DNA from 4 places in the Peribacillus sp. FW305-BF15 genome. Region 4 is predicted to be linked to each of the others. Evidence: riboswitches for the same ligand, from Rfam matches in the RefSeq annotation. Region 4 holds a riboswitch; each other region holds the start of a gene.
What was found. A riboswitch is a leader RNA that binds a small molecule or an ion and turns the genes downstream of it on or off. The one in region 4 is predicted to bind S-adenosylmethionine.
Positions count from the first base shown of each region.

Region 1: another riboswitch for S-adenosylmethionine. It lies ahead of mtnW (2,3-diketo-5-methylthiopentyl-1-phosphate enolase); the one in region 4 lies ahead of AC3WLU_RS18195 (Na+/H+ antiporter NhaC family protein).
Region 2: another riboswitch for S-adenosylmethionine. It lies ahead of AC3WLU_RS05195 (methionine ABC transporter ATP-binding protein); the one in region 4 lies ahead of AC3WLU_RS18195 (Na+/H+ antiporter NhaC family protein).
Region 3: another riboswitch for S-adenosylmethionine. It lies ahead of AC3WLU_RS07050 (O-acetylhomoserine aminocarboxypropyltransferase/cysteine synthase family protein); the one in region 4 lies ahead of AC3WLU_RS18195 (Na+/H+ antiporter NhaC family protein).

Region 1 covers NZ_JBYSYV010000021.1:17,191-22,179, reverse strand. Annotated here, with positions in the region: gene AC3WLU_RS19995 (carbon-nitrogen family hydrolase) at 60-842, opposite strand; gene AC3WLU_RS19990 (pyridoxal phosphate-dependent aminotransferase) at 942-2,114, shown strand; SAM riboswitch class I at 2,233-2,386, shown strand; gene mtnW (2,3-diketo-5-methylthiopentyl-1-phosphate enolase) at 2,495-3,727, shown strand; gene AC3WLU_RS19980 (2-hydroxy-3-keto-5-methylthiopentenyl-1-phosphate phosphatase) at 3,734-4,393, shown strand; gene AC3WLU_RS19975 (methylthioribulose 1-phosphate dehydratase) at 4,390-4,989, shown strand, end outside.
Region 2 covers NZ_JBYSYV010000004.1:54,825-59,813, reverse strand. Annotated here, with positions in the region: gene AC3WLU_RS05210 (collagenase) at 1-236, shown strand, start outside; gene AC3WLU_RS05205 (nuclear transport factor 2 family protein) at 303-671, shown strand; gene AC3WLU_RS05200 (GNAT family N-acetyltransferase) at 739-1,212, shown strand; SAM riboswitch class I at 1,355-1,466, shown strand; gene AC3WLU_RS05195 (methionine ABC transporter ATP-binding protein) at 1,801-2,817, shown strand; gene AC3WLU_RS05190 (methionine ABC transporter permease) at 2,839-3,489, shown strand; gene AC3WLU_RS05185 (MetQ/NlpA family ABC transporter substrate-binding protein) at 3,511-4,383, shown strand; partial or broken gene AC3WLU_RS05180 (M20 family metallopeptidase) at 4,417-4,989, shown strand, end outside.
Region 3 covers NZ_JBYSYV010000005.1:152,558-157,546, reverse strand. Annotated here, with positions in the region: gene AC3WLU_RS07075 (acyl-CoA dehydrogenase FadE) at 1-113, shown strand, start outside; gene AC3WLU_RS07070 (arsenate reductase family protein) at 255-611, shown strand; gene gcvH (glycine cleavage system protein GcvH) at 707-1,090, shown strand; gene AC3WLU_RS07060 (toprim domain-containing protein) at 1,186-1,551, shown strand; gene AC3WLU_RS07055 (thioredoxin family protein) at 1,555-1,863, shown strand; SAM riboswitch class I at 2,009-2,116, shown strand; gene AC3WLU_RS07050 (O-acetylhomoserine aminocarboxypropyltransferase/cysteine synthase family protein) at 2,216-3,526, shown strand; SAM riboswitch class I at 3,644-3,756, shown strand; gene AC3WLU_RS07045 (methionine ABC transporter ATP-binding protein) at 3,910-4,944, shown strand; gene AC3WLU_RS07040 (methionine ABC transporter permease) at 4,937-4,989, shown strand, end outside.
Region 4 covers NZ_JBYSYV010000017.1:61,262-66,250, reverse strand. Annotated here, with positions in the region: gene hutG (formimidoylglutamase) at 1-865, shown strand, start outside; gene AC3WLU_RS18205 (hypothetical protein) at 1,189-1,344, shown strand; gene AC3WLU_RS18200 (SOS response-associated peptidase) at 1,404-2,075, shown strand; SAM riboswitch class I at 2,410-2,517, shown strand; gene AC3WLU_RS18195 (Na+/H+ antiporter NhaC family protein) at 2,707-4,023, shown strand; gene AC3WLU_RS18190 (chromate transporter) at 4,176-4,721, opposite strand; gene AC3WLU_RS18185 (chromate transporter) at 4,770-4,989, opposite strand, start outside.

The DNA of each region.
Region 1 (4,989 bases), on a different contig from region 4:
GAAATTTTAATCTTCGGGAAAATAATATCAACTTTTTAAATAGTTTGTCAATGGGTAAATTAATAAAAATCAGGACGGCGATCTTCGAATACAGGTATTTTGTTACGTGCTTCCGTAACTTTGTTGAAGTCCAAGGTGCCTGTCAATAGTTCGTTTCCTTCTCCGGCTTCACTTATGATATTCCCCCATGGATCAATAATTAAGGAATGGCCCGCAAATATATTATTGACATCCGAACCTGTACGATTAACGGCTACAACATAGGCTTGGTTCTCGATGGCACGGCTTATCAATAAAGCTCTCCAGTGATCTAGTCTCGGCTTTGGCCATTCAGCCGTAACGAATAGAACTTCCGCGCCTTGAACGGTATGGGCTCGCTGCCATTCTGGGAAACGAATGTCATAACAAACGAACCCGGCACATATTTTTTCATCAAGAGTAAATAAACCATCTTTTTCACCTGGCTGCAGGAAATGATGTTCATCCATTAATTGAAATAAGTGAAGCTTATCATATTCTTTAATGAGCTTTCCGTGTTTATCGATGATGATCATGGTGTTATAGATTCCCTTGCTTGTTTTTTTCGCAATGGAACCGCCGATGATGTGAAACTGGTGTTTCTGTGCCTGTGTTCTAAGAAATTCAATCGTTTTTTCTGCCTCTTGATCAGCAATATCATTCAGCCTGGTCAAGTCGTATCCGGTTGTCCAAAGCTCTGGTAATATGACGATATCGGGTTCGGACCGAGCTGCTTTTTCCATCCATTGTTCTGCAACCTGAAAATTGATATCTGGTTGCCCGAAAGCTATATCCATTTGAATACAAGCTATTTTCCACTTCATCGTTTAAACCCCCCACATGTAAAAAATGCTTTACAAGACTACGATAAACATATATCATTTGTGACTAGAATTTCAAGAAATTTCAGAGAAGGTGTATAAATGGTGCAATTCGAAAAATCCGGACTGCTTCAGGACCTGCCCAAGCAGTTTTTTGCTTCACTGGTCGCAAAAGTCAATGCAATCACGGAGCAAGGACATGATGTCATTAATTTAGGCCAGGGGAACCCTGATCAGCCGACGCCGGAACATATCGTCAAAAGTTTGCAAACTGCCGCTGAAAAAACAATTAATCATAAATATTCGCCATTCCGGGGACATCAATATTTAAAAGATGCTGCTGCCGTCTTTTATGAACGGGAATACGGTGTCAAGCTGGATCCGAATAGTGAAGTGGCGATTCTCTTCGGGGGAAAGGCAGGTCTTGTCGAACTTCCGCAGTGTTTATTGAATCCAGGTGATACGATCCTTGTTCCAGATCCCGGCTATCCGGATTATCTTTCCGGTGTTGTTTTAGCCCAGGCAAAGACCGAACTGATGCCCTTGACAGAAGAAAATGATTTTCTTCCGAAATACGATGACATACATAAAGAAGTTCTTGATAAAGCCAAAATGATGTTCTTGAATTATCCGAATAATCCCACAGGCGCTTCTGCAACTGAAAGTTTCTTTGATGAAACCGTCTCCTTTGCAAAAGAACATTCAATTTGTGTGGTCCATGATTTCGCCTATGGGGCGATCGGATTCGACGGAAAAAAACCGATAAGCTTTCTCCAGGCGGAGGGAGCGAAGGATGTAGGAGTTGAAATATACACTCTATCGAAAACATACAATATGGCAGGGTGGAGAGTCGGCTTCGCAGTGGGCAATAAGAGTGTAATAGAAGCTCTTGAACTTTTACAAGACCATCTTTATGTGAGTCTCTTCCCGGCGATACAAGAAGCTGCGGCAAGCGCTTTGCTTGACTCACAGACCTGTGTAGAGCAGTTAGTGCAAATGTACGAGGGGCGAAGGAATGTTTTCATTGAGGGATTGAGGTCCATCGGATGGGAAGTCAAAGCTCCAGCGGCATCGTTTTTTGCCTGGCTCAAGGTACCTGGAGGTTTTACGTCCGAGAGTTTTGCGGACTATTTATTAACGCATGCCCATGTAGCTGTTGCCGCAGGGAATGGGTTCGGTGAATTTGGCGAAGGTTATGTCAGGGTAGGGCTACTGACTTCGGAAGAACGGCTGCAAGAGGCTGTGGAACGAATACGGACATTAAACTTATTTTAATGCAATAAGGTTCACCTTTAAATAGTTAAAACTTATTGACAAAGTAGGAATTACCTGTCAGAATACAAAATAAATTCTTAATCTTTCGATACTTGGATGCAACTTATATATCAGCGTTTTCTTATTTTGAGCAGGTGGAGGGACTAGCCCGATGAAGCCCAGCAACCGACTGTAATTCCATTGTAAAATGGGGCGGAATCCTTCCGCCGGATTTTTTTGAAATCCACAAGGCACGGTGCTAATTCTTGCAGCCGATGGCTGGGAGATAAGAAGATGGCTTTTTAAAGCCTCTTCTTTATGAAGGGGCTTTTGCCATTTTGAGACCATCTCAGACCAATAGTGACATCGAGAGTTTACTAACGTGTTATAGGAGTGATCAGATGAGCGAGATAGTCGCTACTTATTTAATTCATGACCTTATTGGAAATCATGAGAAAAAAGCAGAGAGCATTGCCTTGGGTCTGACTGTCGGGACATGGACGGACTTGCCGCATTTGGTACAGAAACAACTGGAAAAACATAAGGGACGCGTCGTATCGGTGACCCCCCTATCTGAAGAAGAGAGGGCAAACAGCTACTTTAATCGGAAAGTATACCGTTCGCTGATTAAAATTGCCTATCCGGCAAGGAATTTCTCCAATGATTTACCTGCAATCCTTACGACGGTCTTCGGCAAACTTTCATTGGACGGTGAAATAAAACTGATAGACTTGGATTTTGTCGGTGATATTCAAAAAGCTTTTCCCGGGCCGCAATTTGGCATTGAAGGCATAAGGGAAAAGCTTGGCGTATTTAACCGGCCCTTGGTGATGAGCATCTTTAAAGGCGTATTGGGAAGAGACCTAACATTTCATAATGAGCAACTGAAGCAACAAGCATTGGGAGGTGTCGACCTAGTTAAGGATGATGAGATCCTCTTCGACCAGGAACTGACTCCATTTTTCGATAGAATAAAAACGGGTAAAAGAATATTGAATGAAGTCTATGAAACTACTGGCCACCGTACTTTATATGCTGTCAATCTATCTGGGAAAACTTTTGAATTATTGGATAAGGCAGAGCAAGCGGCTGAAGCAGGGGCAGATGCTTTATTGTTCAACGTTCATACATATGGTTTGGATGTATTGCAGGCCTTGAGTGAACATGATCGTATAAAGCTGCCGATCATGGCGCACCCCGCATATAGCGGGGCATTGGCATCTTCATCATTTTATGGTATCGGCTATCCATTATTGCTTGGTAAATTAGTAAGATTATCAGGTGCGGATTTATCCTTGTTCCCTTCCCCTTATGGAAATGTCGCACTTGAAAAAACGGAGACCTTAGCGATTGCTGAAGCTCTGACAAGAGATGAACTTTCATGGAAAAAAGCCTTCCCTGTTCCTTCTGCAGGCATTCATCCGGGCATGGTTCCGGACCTGATCAAGGATTTCGGGCTTGATAGTGTGATTAATGCCGGAGGCGGAATTCACGGGCACCCTGACGGAGCAGAGGGCGGTGCCAAGGCATTCCGTTCTGCTGTGGAAGCCGTTCTGGCAGGAAAGGAACTTTCTGAAGCGGCGGATGAGGAAGAAACCCTAAAAAAAGCTCTTGTGTTGTGGGGAGGCCTTTAAGAAATAATGAAACCGATCATCTTTTGTGATTTTGACGGAACGATCACCAACACAGATAATATCATTTCAATTATGAAGAAATTTGCGCCTCCGGAATGGGAAGCGTTGAAAGACGGTGTCCTTCAGCAAAAAATCAGTATATCTTCAGGAGTTGGGGATATGTTTTCCCTGCTTGATAGTGGCTTGAAGGATGACATCATCCAATATGTAAGAAAAACCGCCGGCATTCGACCAGGGTTTTATGAATTCGTTGAGTATACGAAACAAGCCAATATCCCTTTATATATTGTAAGCGGGGGCATGGATTTTTTCATTTCACCCCTTTTGAATGATATCTTGCCAACAGAGTCCGTTTATTGCAACCATGCATTTTTTGATAAGGAAAAGATTTATATTGAGTGGCCACATGCTTGTGATGAGCAATGTAATAATGATTGCGGTTGCTGCAAGCCATCCATTATGAGGGAAATTGCGGGTCCGGAAGATTTTAAACTCGTTATTGGAGATTCAGTTACGGATTTTGAAGCGGCAAAACAGGCCGATTTTGTCATAGCCCGTGACATATTGCTTGAAAAATGCGGTAGGGAAGGAATTCCACATCAAGGATTCGAAACATTTTTTGATGTAATTGACATTATAAAGCAGCAGGAGGTGGTTAAAGCGTGAACACTCATTCTAAAGAATGGCTTGAGTTGGCAGATATTAAAGCTGAACTGGCCGAAAGGGATTGGTTTATGGGAACAAGCGGGAATTTGTCCATCCGCGAACCCAAAAGCCCTTTCTTTTATATTACCGCAAGCGGTAAGGATAAAAGGAAGCAATCGGATACGGACTTTTTACTGGTGGATTTAAAAGGAAAACCAGTTGAAGATACGAACCTAAGACCATCGGCCGAAACTTTACTTCATACAGACATTTACCGAAAAACCAATGCGAACTGTGTACTCCATGTCCATACAGTTGAAAATAATGTGATTTCGGAATTGTACGGAGATGAAGGCCAAGTTTCCTTTCGTAATCATGAAATCATTAAAGCGACCGGTCGGTGGGATGAAGATTCGGAGCTTCGGATTCCAATCATATATAATCACGCTGACATACCGTTGCTATCCGATAAGTTCAAGCCGCATGTCGAAGAAGACTCTGGCGCTGTGCTGATACGCAATCATGGCATTACGGTTTGGGGCAAAAGCGGATTCGAGGCAAAAAGAATACTTGAAGCCTGCGAATTTTTATTTCAATATCAACTGTTACTTAATCAA
Region 2 (4,989 bases), on a different contig from region 4:
TAAATGAAGTTATTAATTTTGAATTGTTGAAGAGTAGGGAAGATTGGGCAAGGCAAAGAAGAAATCATAAAGAGTTATATCCTCAATCACATTATGGAATTAGGTATATTATCGAAAAAAAAGATTTAGACATATTAAAGAAAATAATAGATGACAGCTATGATTTAGGTTTCTCAAAATCCTTCAAAAGACATACTAACATTGAAATCAATGAATTACATAAGTTCATCAATTGAAGTCAATTGAAGTATTACAGATGCTGAAAGGTTGTTTTCGTTAATAGAAAAAGGAGGACAAGATGAATGGACAGGGAATCTTCATTATTAAAAGAGCATTTGTATCAGCTGGAGGAGAAATTGTTAAAATCTGAAGTTCGTACATCTCCAGAAGAGCTTTCATCCTTATTGAAAGATGATTTCTTTGAGTTCGGCAGTTCGGGTAACATATGGTCAAAAAGCGATTTTATGGGGCAAGAGGGTGCCGGAGCGGTGAACATGACCCTAAGTCAATTTGAGATGCATCCATTGTCTGATGATACCGTGTTAATTACATACCGGATTTTTGATGAAGATAAGCTGGAACATACCTTAAGAAGTTCAATCTGGAAATGTGCGAATGGAAGATGGCAGATGTTTTTTCATCAAGGCACAAAAACAAAAGGGCCCCTTTAAGACTATTATTTATGAAAAAGAAAGTTTTCCCTGCTTGAAAACTATTTCACTAAAATGATAAGGGTGGATGAAGTTGATCTTTCGTACCATTGATACGGACAAAGATAAAGATACTATCATTAAATTCCGGAAAGATTCCTTTATTGTAAGTTTTGGAACTGATGCGGGTTTTGGAGATGAACATGCCTATCTGCAACGAATGGAAGAAAGGGTACGCAAATTTCCGGATGGACAGGTGATCATTGAAAAGGACCAAGAACGGATTGGACAAATGGAACTTCAAATTCGTGAGTATGAAGGAACTGAAATTGGCTATGTGAATCTATTTTATCTTATTTCCGAATACCGCAGTAAAGGCCTTGGCAAGGAATTGGTCCGCTACGCAGAAAACTTTTTCAGGCAATTTAATGTATCCGAATATCACTTAAGGGTTTCTCCGGATAATCAAAGGGCGATTTCTTTATATACGAATTCAGGCATGGTGAAGATAAGGGAAGAAAATGAAAAATACCCTGTATGGAGAATGAGCAAATCATTATAAAAGTAGAAATATAAAATATATTGATATAATAAAAAAAGTATCGATTCACTATACTATGAAACTATTTATCGCGATGAAAAATATGGTTGACTTTAGCGAAATTAGAATATATAGTGAAGGACATAATTAAATATAACGTTAATTCTTATCAAGAGATGTGGAGGGACTTGGCCCTATGATACCTCGGCAGCGGGTTTTTACTTTTGTAAAAATACTGTGCTAATTCCAACGGACGAAAGTTTGAAAGATAAGAAGGAGCTTTTCTTAGATAATTAATTTAAGAGTTTACTCTTTTTTATGTCTAAAAGAGGCCTCTTCTGTCTGATGACGGAAGAGGCCTCTTTTGTTTATTCAAAATGTATATGGTTATTTTGAGAATGGGTGCAATTACTCGTGAGTTTCGCGCAATAATCGTGAGTTTGGTGTAATTATTCGTGAGTTTGGCGCAGTTACTCGTGAGTTTGGTGGATTTACTCGTGAATTTTGCAGTTTCACTCCTGAATTTTAACTCTATCATTATGAAACGTTGCAAAGCTCTTCTCTCTGGATAAGGAATTCGTACAAATAAACAGCATGGGGGGAGATTGGATGATTGAGTTTCAGGATGTTAAAAAGGTTTATCAAACAAAGAAACAGACTGTCGAGGCTTTGAAGGGCATTGATTTGACAGTGGAAAAGGGGGATATATTCGGGGTAGTCGGTTATAGCGGGGCCGGAAAGAGTACGTTGATCAGGTTGGTCAATTTGCTTGAACATCCTTCAGATGGTTCGGTGATTGTTGGTGGCAAGGATTTAACCAAATTAAGCCCGAAGGAATTACGGGCAGAAAAGAAAAAAATCGGGATGATCTTTCAGCATTTCAACTTATTAAACTCAAAGACTGTTTTTGATAATATTGCTATGCCGCTGGTTTTATCGGGAACTCCGGCTAAGGAAATTCAAAAACGTGTAGGCGAGCTGTTGGAGTTCGTTGGCTTATCGAGCAAAGCAAAGAGTTATCCGGAACAATTATCCGGCGGGCAAAAGCAGCGGATCGGCATTGCGAGGGCATTGGCTACGAATCCATCGATCTTATTGTGTGATGAAGCTACGTCGGCATTGGATCCACAAACAACGAGTGCAGTTCTGCAGCTCTTAAAAAAAATTAATAAAGAATACAATATCACCATTTTGCTAATCACTCATGAGATGTCTGTCATTCGGGAAATTTGCAATAAGGTAGCGGTCATGGAGGGCGGCTGCGTCGTTGAACAAGGTTCGGTTTTCGAAGTTTTTGCCAAGCCGCAAACGGATATTGCAAAAAACTTCGTGAGAACGGTCATACATGACGAAATTCCACAAAGTTTCTTAAAAAGCATAGGGTCCCATATCCCGATTATTTGGAAAATTAATTTTATTGGAACTACTTCGGGTACTCCTTTACTTTCAACCATCTCGAAGAAATATGATGTTCATTTAAGTGTCTTATCAGCCAATATTTCTGAAATCCAGGAAACGCCTTTCGGGAATTTGATCATCGAAGTGACCGGGAGCAAAAATGAGGTCGACAAGGCTTATCAATATATTAAAGATGAGGGGATTCTCGTCCAGGAGGTGCAAGTATAAATGGGTAATACGCTTTGGGGTATGGAAATAACGGCAGACCAGCTGTCGACAGCTTTCGGTGACACACTTTATATGGTAGCCATCTCATTGATATTTTCCGGATTGATCGGGCTTCCGCTCGGTATCCTGCTTGTCATTACAAGAAAGGGTCACATCCTGGAGAATAAATGGATTTTTAATGTATTGAATCCGATCATCAATATCCTGCGGTCCGTTCCTTTCATCATCTTGCTTGTAGCACTCATTCCGTTTACAAGAATGATTGTCGGCAGTGCGATCGGAACGAATGCGGCCATTGTTCCGCTAATCTTTTACGCGGCTCCTTATATTGCCCGGCTTGTGGAAAACTCGCTGTTGGAAGTGGACAAAGGGATCATCGAGGCAGCTCAGGCGATGGGGGCGACAACATGGCAAATCATTTACCGCTTTTTGATTCCCGAGGGACTTAGTTCGTTAATCCTGACATTTACAACAGCGACAATCGGGCTTGTTGGATCTACGGCGATGGCAGGTGCTGTCGGTGCAGGCGGGGTCGGGGATTTAGCCTTGGCTTACGGTTACCAAAGGTTCGATACGATGACGATGATCGTCACAGTGGCGGCGCTCGTGATCATCGTTCAATTATTGCAATCCACCGGGAACTTTGTTTCAAGAAAAATAAGAAGAAGATAAAACGAACAGGAGGCAGGAAAAATGAAAAAAATCTTATTAACGATCATTGTATTGGCATTGGCCATCGTGGCTGCAGCATGCGGGAACGATGAGGGTGCATCAGGGAGTTCGGATGATGTGAAAACTGTGAAAGTCGGTGTCAGCAGCGGGGATACGAGAACATGGGAATACATTGTCGATTTGGCGAAAGAGGAAGGACTTAATATCGAACTGGTCACTTTCAATGATTATATCCAACCGAACCTTGCGTTAAGCGAAGGTGAAATTGATGCCAATTCATTCCAAACCGTCGCCTATTTCGATGAATTCGTTCAAGATCAAAATCTGAAATTGGAGGCCATCGGGTCGACTGTCATTGCACCTATGGGCCTTTATTCGAAAAAACATAAAAGGCTCAAAGATCTTCCGGATGGTGCTACGATAGCCGTTCCGAATGAAGCAACAAACTTTGGCCGGGCACTGCTCCTGCTTCAGGAAGCTGGATTGATTACATTGAAAGAAGAATTCAATGGATCGGGATCATTGGAAATCATTAAGGAAAATCCGAAAAACTTGAAAATCCAGCCTGTTGCTGCCGGCAATACACCGCGTCTATTGGATGATGCCGATGCTTCAGCCATCAATAATAACTTTGCCGTCGAAGCAGGCCTTACATTAAAAGATTCTTTATTCCATGAAAGTAAAACGGCGAAACCATATATTAATATCATTGCAGTTAAAAAGGGAAATGCCAATCGTCCTGAGCTGCAAAAATTAGTGGAGCTTTATCAATCGAAAGAAGTGGAAGCGTTCATTGAAAAAACGTTTAAAGGAAACACCATTCCTGCCTATGTTTCTGTAGATGAATTAGTGAATTATCAAGACGCTTGGACAAAACCAGCTAATGAAAAGTAATGGATGCATTCAAGAAAAAGGGGAGATTAAGACATGGCGAGAGAATCAGTGCTAAAGCAGCATAAGCAAATCATTGAAGATCATATCGACCTTCATTCCGAATTATATATCGAAACGAGCCAAGCCATTCATGCCAAACCTGAAATTGGGAATCAAGAGTTTTTCGCCTCGGATACATTAACCGGAATACTTCAAAATGAAGGATTTGAAGTGACCCGCAATATTGCCGGGCATGAAACAGGGTTCATCGCCAAAAAAAACTCTTCAAAGAAAGGACCTACAATTGCCTTTTTAGCCGAGTATGATGCATTGCCGGGTTTAGGCCATGCTTGCGGCCATAATATCATCGGCACAACGAGCGTGGCGGCAGGCATTTCCCTGGCTCAAGTGCTGGAGGAAACGGCGGAGAGGTGATCGTTTTCGGAACACCGGCTGAAGAGGGCGGGCCGAATGGAAGTGCAAAAGGAAGCTTTGTGAAGCACGGTCTATTTGATGGGGTGGATGCGGCCATCCTTATCCATCCTGCAGGAAAAACGGGTGTAACAAGTCCGTTTTTGGCTGTCGACCCCCTTGATTTTCATTTTTACGGGAAGTCAGCACATGCAG
Region 3 (4,989 bases), on a different contig from region 4:
GCATCATGCTTTCGTCGCTCCGTAAGCTGACAAGACACACTCCAATCAATGTCATTGCGAAAAAACGCGAAGCATCCGTCAAAGTAATCGAAACGGAAAAATATGCTCTTTAAGCAATGAGTCAGAATCCGTAAAGGGAATGCCCGTAAAGGCATTCCCTTTATTTCCTTTGATGAAATCGCATTGGAAATTCAAAAGACATTTCGTTGTATTGCGTGGTAAAAACGGGTATTCTATTGATAGGTGGTGAAATGATGGGCTTAACATTATATTGGTACCCAAAATGCGGTACATGCCGTAATGCGAAGAAGTGGCTGGATAATCATGAACTGCAATATGAAGCGATCCATATAGCGGATAATCCCCCTTCGCGAACTGAAATAGAACAACTATATAAAAACAGCAATTTGGAGTTGAAGAAGTTTTTCAATACTAGCGGTCAAAAATATCGGGAGCTGGGCTTAAAGGATAAGCTGAAAGAAGCTTCTGAAGCAGAGATGCTTGATATATTGTCCACAGATGGAATGCTTCTGAAAAGGCCGATTGTTACGGATGGCACCAAAGTGACGGTAGGATTCAAAGAAGAGCAATTCGAACAGGTATGGAACTGAAATTTCACAAAATATTTGGTTAATTCCTTACTTAAACAAACAATCTACCTTATAATGGAATAGATAAAATAAGATGTACATATGGAGGGTTAATTATGACAACAACACCAAAAGAACTTCGTTACACTAAAGAACATGAATGGGTCAAAACGGAAGATGGAACAGTGCGCATTGGAATTACGGCATTCGCACAGTCCGAGCTAGGGGACATCGTATTCGTTGAGCTTCCGGAAATCGGCGATGAATTGAAAGCGAACGAACCATTTGGAAGCGTTGAATCCGTTAAGACCGTTTCTGAGCTTTATGCACCTATCAGTGGCAAGGTTGTTGAAGTGAACGAAGATTTAAGTGACAACCCTGAATATGTAAATGAGTCCCCTTATGAAAAGGCATGGATGGTCGTGCTTGAACCGTCTAATAGCAGTGATATTGAAAACTTGATGAGCGCTGAAGAGTATGAGAGTTTAATCAACGGTTAAAAAAGAAAGGAGAGGGGGGACTGAAAAGGCCTGCTCTCTTTTTCATTTGTACAGTGGGTGAGTTGCGCACATAATTCGTGAGATGGAGTGATGACATGGAGTGGGGCGAATTCGATAAAGTGATCATTGTAGAAGGCAGTTCCGATAAAAGAAAAGTTGCCTCCGTTTTAAATGAAGATGTGGAAATAAGATGTACGAATGGGACCATATCATTAACTAAGCTGGATGAATTAGTGGATGAATTGATGGACCGTGATGTTTATCTCCTTTTTGACGCAGATGAATCAGGAGAAAAGCTGCGGAAGCAGTTCCGAAGGGAAATGCCGGAAGCGAACCACCTGTATATTAATAAAATGTACAAAGAAGTGGAGAGCTCACCCGAACATCATATCGCAACTGTGCTCCTATCTGCCAATATGAATGTGAAAATGAAATTTTTAAGTCAAAGGGTGAACGACTAATTGATGCAGGAATGGAAAGAAGAAGAGTGTAAGCTTGCTGTTGAAAATGGGGAAACCTTTTGCTTATATTTATATACACCTTTATGCGGAACCTGTCAGGTGGCCTCCAAGATGCTGACGATATCCTTGGAGCTTTTCCCCGAATTGAAGGCAGGCAAAATGAATATGAACTATATCCAAGCAATTGCCGAATCATATGAAATCGAAAGTGTTCCTTGCTTATTGCTTTTCAAAGAAGGGCAGCTGCACAAGAAAATATATGCCTTTCAATCCGTTCCTTATTTGTACGGATTGCTTAAGGAAATCAGTTAGGAAACCAATCAGAACCGCGGTTGGTTTTCTTTGTTGCTGACATTTGAATGAGAGCAGGAAATAAACAAAGAATATTCTAACAATTCATTGACTGATTTAATCTAAAATGCTATATTTTGAATTAAGTAATGGCAGAATTTAATAGTTCTTATCAAGAGTGGCGGAGGGACTGGCCCGACGAAGCCCGGCAACCGGTATAAATTTTTATATACGGTGCTAATTCCAGCAGAGTGTTGGCTCTGGTAGATGAGGTGTATTCTTGAAACCTCTTCTTATTGAAGTGGTTTTTTTGTTTATAAAAAGCCAGATTTCATATAAATCCAACTAAATCCATAGAAAAAGGTGAAATTAAATGTCAGAGAAAAAGTTGCGTTTTGAAACATTGAGTGTTCATGGCGGTCTGCAAGCTGATGAAACAGGTGTCCGTGCCGTTCCTATCTACCAAAGCAATGCATACTTGTTCAAGGACACCGACCATGCAGCAAATTTATTTGGCCTGAAGGAGAATGGCTATATATATTCACGGCTTCATAATCCCACGGTCAGCGTTTTTGAGGAAAGAATGGCCTTATTGGAAGGCGGTATCGGCGGATTGGCAACGGCAAGCGGAATGGCTGCCATCTCACTTTCAATCCTGAATATTGCTGCTGCAGGGGATGAGATTGTTTCAGCCTCTACATTATATGGCGGTACGTATAACCTTTTCGAAAACACTCTTCCTAAATATGGGATCAAAGTGAAGTTCGTTTCTCCCGATGACCCTGAGAATTTCAAAAGGGCGATTACACCAAGAACTAAAGCCATTTTTGCTGAAACGATCGGAAATCCAAGTTTGAGGGTGCTCGATATTGAAGCGGTAGCGGAAATCGCCCACGAAGCCGGCATACCTTTAATCATTGATAATACCTTCGCGACACCGTATCTTTGCAGACCAATTGATTTTGGAGCGGATATTGTCATCCATTCCGCTACAAAATGGCTTCTTGGAAATGGAACGACGCTAGGCGGTGTCATCGTTGATGGAGGGAAATTCGATTGGAACTCGCCGAACTATCCTGGCTTCACGGAGCCTGACCCAAGTTACGACGGTCTGGTATACGCCGAGGCAGTTGGCCCTGCCGCATTCATAACGAAAGCCCGGGTCCAGTTACTACGTGATTTGGGCCCTGCGCTAAGTGCCCAAAGTGCATTCCAGTTTACGCTTGGACTTGAAACGCTGCATGTAAGGATGAAAGAGCATCTATCAAACACCAAGTCTGTCATCCAATATTTAAAAAACCATCCTGCCGTGACCTGGGTTTCACATCCTGGTGATGAGGATCATCCCGATAAAGCCCTTTCGGATAAATATTTGCCAAAGGGAGCTGGATCTGTCGTGACATTTGGGATTCAAGGTAATCGCGAAGCTGGGGCAAAACTTATCAATTCGGTGGAATTATGGTCCCATGTGGCGAATGTAGGGGATGCGAAGAGCTTGATCATCCACCCAGCAAGTACGACCCATCAACAATTGAATGAGGCGGGTCTTGCGAAAGCGGGTGTAAGCGCCGATCAAGTCCGTTTATCGATTGGGATTGAAAATGTAGACGACTTAATAGAAGATTTGGAGCAGGCAATTGAAAAGGCGACGAACATCGTCTCCTTGACTTCCAAAACGCTTTAAGCAAAGTTCCTGTTCATTCTTGTACTAGAAATAATATACATTGCGCTCCTTTTTTATCTATGATAAAATTTCTCCATACTAAAGAACTTAATGATGTACAAATATTCTATATATTAGCTCTTATCAAGAGAGGTGGAGGGATGTGCCCGATGAAACCCGGCAACCGACAAGGAGATTTCCTTGGAAAGGTGCCAATTCACACAAAGTTTAATCACTTTGGAAGATGAGAGGAAGGCCTGTTTCTTCACCTGCCTTTCTGCTCATGCAGAAAGGTTTTTTCTATTTTAATTGGGAAAACTTTTACATGATAGGAGAAACAGACTAATAATGTAGAGAAATCAACTAAGTTCATAGGTTTTATTGGATAAAAGAGGTGAGGGTTAATGATTACATTGACGAAAGTCAGTAAGCTGTTCCGAACAGGAAAAGGAAACAGTGAGACGATCAAGGCTGTAAATAATGTGAATGTTGAAATAAATAAAGGCGAGATTTTCGGGATCATCGGTTACAGTGGAGCGGGGAAAAGTACTTTGATCAGAATGCTCAATGGATTGGAAACACCGACAGAGGGATCCGTTGTGGTGGCTGAAAAGGAAATTTCAAAAATTAAAGGGGCTCAGCTCCGTAAGGCCCGTCAAGAAATCAGCATGATTTTCCAGCATTTCAATCTATTATGGTCAAGGACCGTTCAGGAGAATATATCTTTCCCGTTGGAAATTGCAGGTATTTCTAAACCTGAACGCACCAAGCGTGTGAACGAATTGATCAAGTTAGTCGGACTTGAAGGCAGGGAAAAGGCCTATCCTTCGCAATTAAGCGGAGGGCAAAAGCAAAGGGTGGGCATAGCCAGGGCTCTGGCAAATGACCCTAAAGTGCTGCTGTGTGATGAAGCGACTTCTGCATTGGATCCGCAGACTACCGACTCCATACTCGAATTGCTTGTTGACATCAATCAGCGTTTGGGATTGACGATCGTCTTGATTACGCATGAAATGCATGTAATACGTAAAATCTGCCATCGCGTCGCCGTGATGGAAAGCGGGCAGGTTGTTGAACAGGGTCCTGTCCTGGATGTCTTCAAGAATCCTAAAGAACAAATGACGAAGCGTTTCGTGCAACAGGTAACGGAACCGGAAGAAACGAAAGAAACGATGGACCATTTGCTCGAACGCTATCCAGCAGGCAAAGTGATTCAATTGACCTTTGTAGGTGATCATGCAGAAAGCCCATTGATCACCAAGCTTGTACGTAACTTCGAGTTGGATGTCAATATCGTTCAAGGTAAGATATCCCAAACAAGAAGCGGTTCATATGGAACATTGTTTATCCATCTAGATGGCAAAGAGGATGAAATGCTCCGCGCAATCGAATTCATTAGAGCACAGCAGGTAGGCGTGGAGGTGATTACTCATGCTTGAAGAATTATTGCCGAATGTTGATTGGGAAGACATCATTGAAGCTAC
Region 4 (4,989 bases):
GGCACCCATTTCGGAATTAGCCACCTCTTCCAATGCATCACGAACTTTTGGACTGATTGGCTTTAAATGTGATGAAGGCGTCAAAAGGAATAAAGGCAGGGTTGGTGCTGCCGAGGGTCCTGATCATATTAGGCAATCGTTGGCAAAATTACCTTGTCATTTACCTTCCCAAACCGAGCTGGTGGATGCTGGCGATGTAATATGTGAAAGTACAGAGATGGAAGCCGCCCAATCTCAACTGGGATCAGCTGTTGCCCGGATTTTGGAGAGTAAAGCGATTCCTATCATACTTGGGGGAGGTCACGAAACCCTGTATGGCCATTATCTTGGGATTAGGAAATCCATTGGACCAAAAGCTAGACTAGGGATTATTAATATTGACGCTCACTTTGATATGAGGCCTTATGAAAATGAAACTTCATCTGGCACGATGTTTAAGCAGATTTTGGACGAAGATCAAAGTTGTGGCTATTTATGTGTCGGAATTCAGAAGCAGGGGAATACGAAGGCACTGTTTGAAACTGCAGAGAGGAGTAATGTCGACTACATATTGGAAGAAGATTTGTCATTATACGAAATGGATGAAACGAAGCGGAGGATAAATGAATTCGCTAAGGAAAATGACTATATCATGCTTACATTATGTTCGGATGTTATTGATTCAGCCTACGCACCTGGGGTAAGTGCACCATCGCCGTTTGGACTGGATCCGAAATTGGTCCGTGCCATTATTAGGCATATCGTATCGAATGAAAAGATCCTCTCATTTGATATCTCTGAAGTGAACCCTTCATTGGACGAAAATAATAAGACCGTTACATTGGCAGGGCATTTAATAAATGAGGTTTTGCTGCATTTTAAATAATGGACATGGGATGGCGGCAACTCCAATTCGGTCTTCCCAGAAAGAGCGTTTCTTTTCGTATCGACTGTTGGGGCTTTCCTTAATGTTATCTTCAATATTGAAGCGAAAAACCTTTAAAGCCCCCAAACTGTCCATGAATCATTCATGGACAGTTTTTTGCGCCTCCTTCACAAGGATTCATGGTCCTTGGCATTGCTTCGTTCGACTAACCATTTAAAGTATAAAGGCATGTGGATTTTCCATGCCTCTGCCAAGTTCAATACTGATACTTGTGGGTTTTTGGTTTATAATAACAACCATCTAGCCTTTTGAGGAGGGATTCCATGAATGAATATAAAGTAACGGTCAGGAATGGCAGTACCTTAATTTTGTCGGAAATCATTAAAGCTGAAGATGAAAGAGAAGTCCTTGGCACTCTTTTGATTTCCAGCGAATTATTTAATCAACCATTTACTGATATCAAGATTTTAGAAAGCTGATTTGTGCCTGCCCATTCCATTTGATACACTGTAATAAATATTAATACGGTGGCGATATTATGTGTGGACGTTTCACTCTTTTCACTGACATAGAAGAAATAAAAGAACGGTTTGATATCCAAGGGTCATTTGATGAGGAATACCAATTCAGCTACAATATTGCTCCCTCCCAATCCGTGCTCTCCGTCATTAATGACGGGGTAAGGAACCGGCTTGGATATCTTCGGTGGGGACTCATTCCTTTCTGGGCAAAAGACGAAAAAGCGGGCTACAAAATGATCAATGCCAGAGCGGAAACCATTGCTGAGAAAGCAAGCTTCAGGAATGCGTATAAGAAGAAGAGATGCTTGATAATCGCTGACTCTTTTTATGAATGGAAGAAGACACCAGAAAGAAAAATACCGATGCGGATAAAACTGAAGAATCATGCTCCATTTGGAATGGCCGGTCTCTGGGAATCCTGGAAATCTCCTGAAGGCATCAGCATCTATTCGTGCTCTGTTATAACAACTGTGCCAAATGAGCTAATGACCAGCATTCATGACCGCATGCCTGTCATCCTAAAACCAGAAGATGAAAAAGATTGGTTGAATCCTTCCATTAATGATCCTGCATATCTGCAACAGTATTTAAAATCATTCGATTCGGAACAGATGGAAGCATTTGAAGTATCGACTGATGTGAACTCGACTAAAAATAATACACCTAACCTAATCCAACAAATTTGTTGAGAGTTCATTAGGCCTCTCAGAATGTAGACAACTCGATGAAGATCGAGTTTGTCTGCATTTTTTTTATGGTTTGTACAATTTGACGTCGCCTCCAGGCACTCGCTTTTCCCCCAGGAGTCTCGCTCACCCGCTCCAATCAACTTAGATCTCTTTATAAACAGTAAGGAGTGCATGTGAAACACTTTAAAAATAAACCCTTGCGAAAATAGACAAAATGCTGTACTGTTATATTTGCTTTTCAAAACGACTTTCGATGTCACGAACTCAGGCAAGTTTCCAGCGTGGTACTTTTCTGGCAGGCATCGTAATTTTTAAATAATTATATAATGTAATCTTCTTATCAAGAGAGACGGAGGGACTGGCCCGAAGATGTCTCGGCAGCGGACTTAAATGGAGTGCTGTGCCAAATCCAGCAGGCTGATTTTCGCCTGAAAGATAAGGAGGGTGTTTTTTATAAATTAAAAGACCTCTTCTTGTTGTTAAATAGAAGGGGTCTTTTTTATGCCAGTTTTTTGCTACAGCTCCATGACTGGAAAATCAGGTAGGTTCAAATTGGAGTTATTTGCGAAAACTGTTAATAGAATAAGAGCTGTGACACATGTCGCGGGAAAAATAAAAAGAGGTGTACATCATGAGTGCAAACAATAAAGGGAATCCATGGGCATTGATCCCATTTGTCGTATTTTTAATTTTATTTATTGGATCCGGAATCATCACTAAAGATTTTTATTCATTTCCGGTGATTGTAGCGATTTCCATTGCATCGGCAGCTGCATTGGCGATGAATCGGAAAGAGACATTCAATGAAAAGGTTGATATCTTCTGTAAAGGTGCCGGGGACGCCAATATTATGTTAATGGTTATCATTTTCCTTTTGGCCGGCGCTTTTGCCGAAGTTGCCAATGGCATGGGGGCAGTTGAATCAACCGTGAATCTTGCCTTAGCTGTTTTCCCCCAAAATCTATTAATGGTGGGGATTTTCATCATCGCATGTTTTATTTCTCTATCCATGGGGACAAGCATGGGAACGATCGTTGCCCTGGCACCTATCGGGGTAGGGATTAGTGAACAAACTGATATTTCACTTGCCCTTTCAATGGCAGCCGTTATTGGTGGTGCGATGTTTGGGGATAACCTTTCATTCATTTCAGATACGACAATCGCTGCTGTCCGAACTCAGGGAACGAAAATGAAGGATAAGTTTAAAGTGAATTTTTTCATCGTTTTACCTGCAGCCATCATCACATGTGCCATCCTAGGAATTTTAACGATGGGTGAACAGGCTGACATTTCCCAACAGTCTTATGATTGGGTGAAGATTCTTCCGTATCTTTGCGTATTGGTCACTGCATTGGCAGGAGTCAATGTGTTCTTGGTCCTTTCCAGCGGAATCGTATTTGCCGGAATCATCGGCTTGGCTGATGGTAGTTATCAACCGTTGGGTGTCATTCAAAAAGTTGGAGAAGGAATGGCGGGAATGTATGAAATCTCCTTCCTTGCCATTTTAATTGCAGGTATGGTAGCTGTAATCAAACATAATGGTGGCATTGACTATTTACTCCACCTAGTGACACGAAATAGCAAATCGAAAAAAGGGGCGGAATTCAGCATTGCGGGGCTTGTTGGTTTAACGAACCTTTCAACGGCAAATAACACGATTTCGATTATCATTGCCGGGCCACTTGCCAAAAATATTTCTGAAAAATATGGGATTGATCCGCGGAAATCGGCGAGCGTCCTTGACATTTTTGCATGTTGTATCCAAGGGTTGATCCCATATGGAGCACAACTGCTTGTTGCAGCAGGGGTAGCAAAAATTTCTCCGTTAAGCATCTTGCCGTATTCATATTACCCAATCCTGATTGGACTTTGTGGCATCATTGCCATCCTGATTGGTTTTCCACGGTTTCAGCCGGGAAATGATGAAATGAAGAAACGTACCTCTTAAAAAGAGAATATAATAACAAAACACCCTGAATCATTGGATGCAGGGTGTTTTCTGTATGGTAAATACATAAACATAATAAAGTTTTCTCGCACTTTTCAATTTTTTTGCTTAATTCCGGTCCAAATTAATGATGGTTGTGTGTGAGACACCTGTCATGAATAGAGGACAACACCTACTAAACCGGAAAGAATAATTATATAGGCTGGATGCCAGCGTAATTTCATTAGGGCAAATAACGATAAACCAAAAACGATTAATAAGCTTATCGTATGCCATGAAACGTTCACGGCTATCATATGATTGGAAAGTGCTAAACTGATCGCTGCAAAGATGATCAAACTAGTGACAATCGGTCTTAATCCATAAAACATGGATTGAACAACTGGATAATGATTCAATTTGCTGAAAAATGTGGCTATAACGGTTACGATTATAATGGCAGGAAGCAAGATTCCTAGAGCAGATGATATGGCTCCTGCTAACCCAGCAGTCGAATAGCCAACGAGAATAGCACTATTGGCGGTGACAGGTCCTGGGGACATCCCGGAAATGGCGATTATATCGGTGAATTCCTGCGTAGTCATCCATCCATGCTGTGAGACTTCCGATTCTATTACGGGAATCATGGCGTATCCGCCTCCGAAAGATACAAAGCCGATAATAAAGAAGGTGCTAAACAACTCCCACAATTCCATCATTCCATCACATGCTTTCTTAAAAATTAGTTAGTCCCTATTTTGTGTTACCTATATGCCAGCACCCATGAAAGGTTCGAAATCATTTTCTTCTATTTTCCTATCTTTTTTGTCCATCTTGACATCGTAACCTAATTTTCTCTTAATGGAGATGGTCACAATACCGGCTAGAGCTCCTGCTAATATAACCATCACAGGGTGAAGAAAGAAGAGGACGGGAATTCCTGCTATTAAAATACAGAAAGTTGATTTGTCTACAACTGCGGTTTTT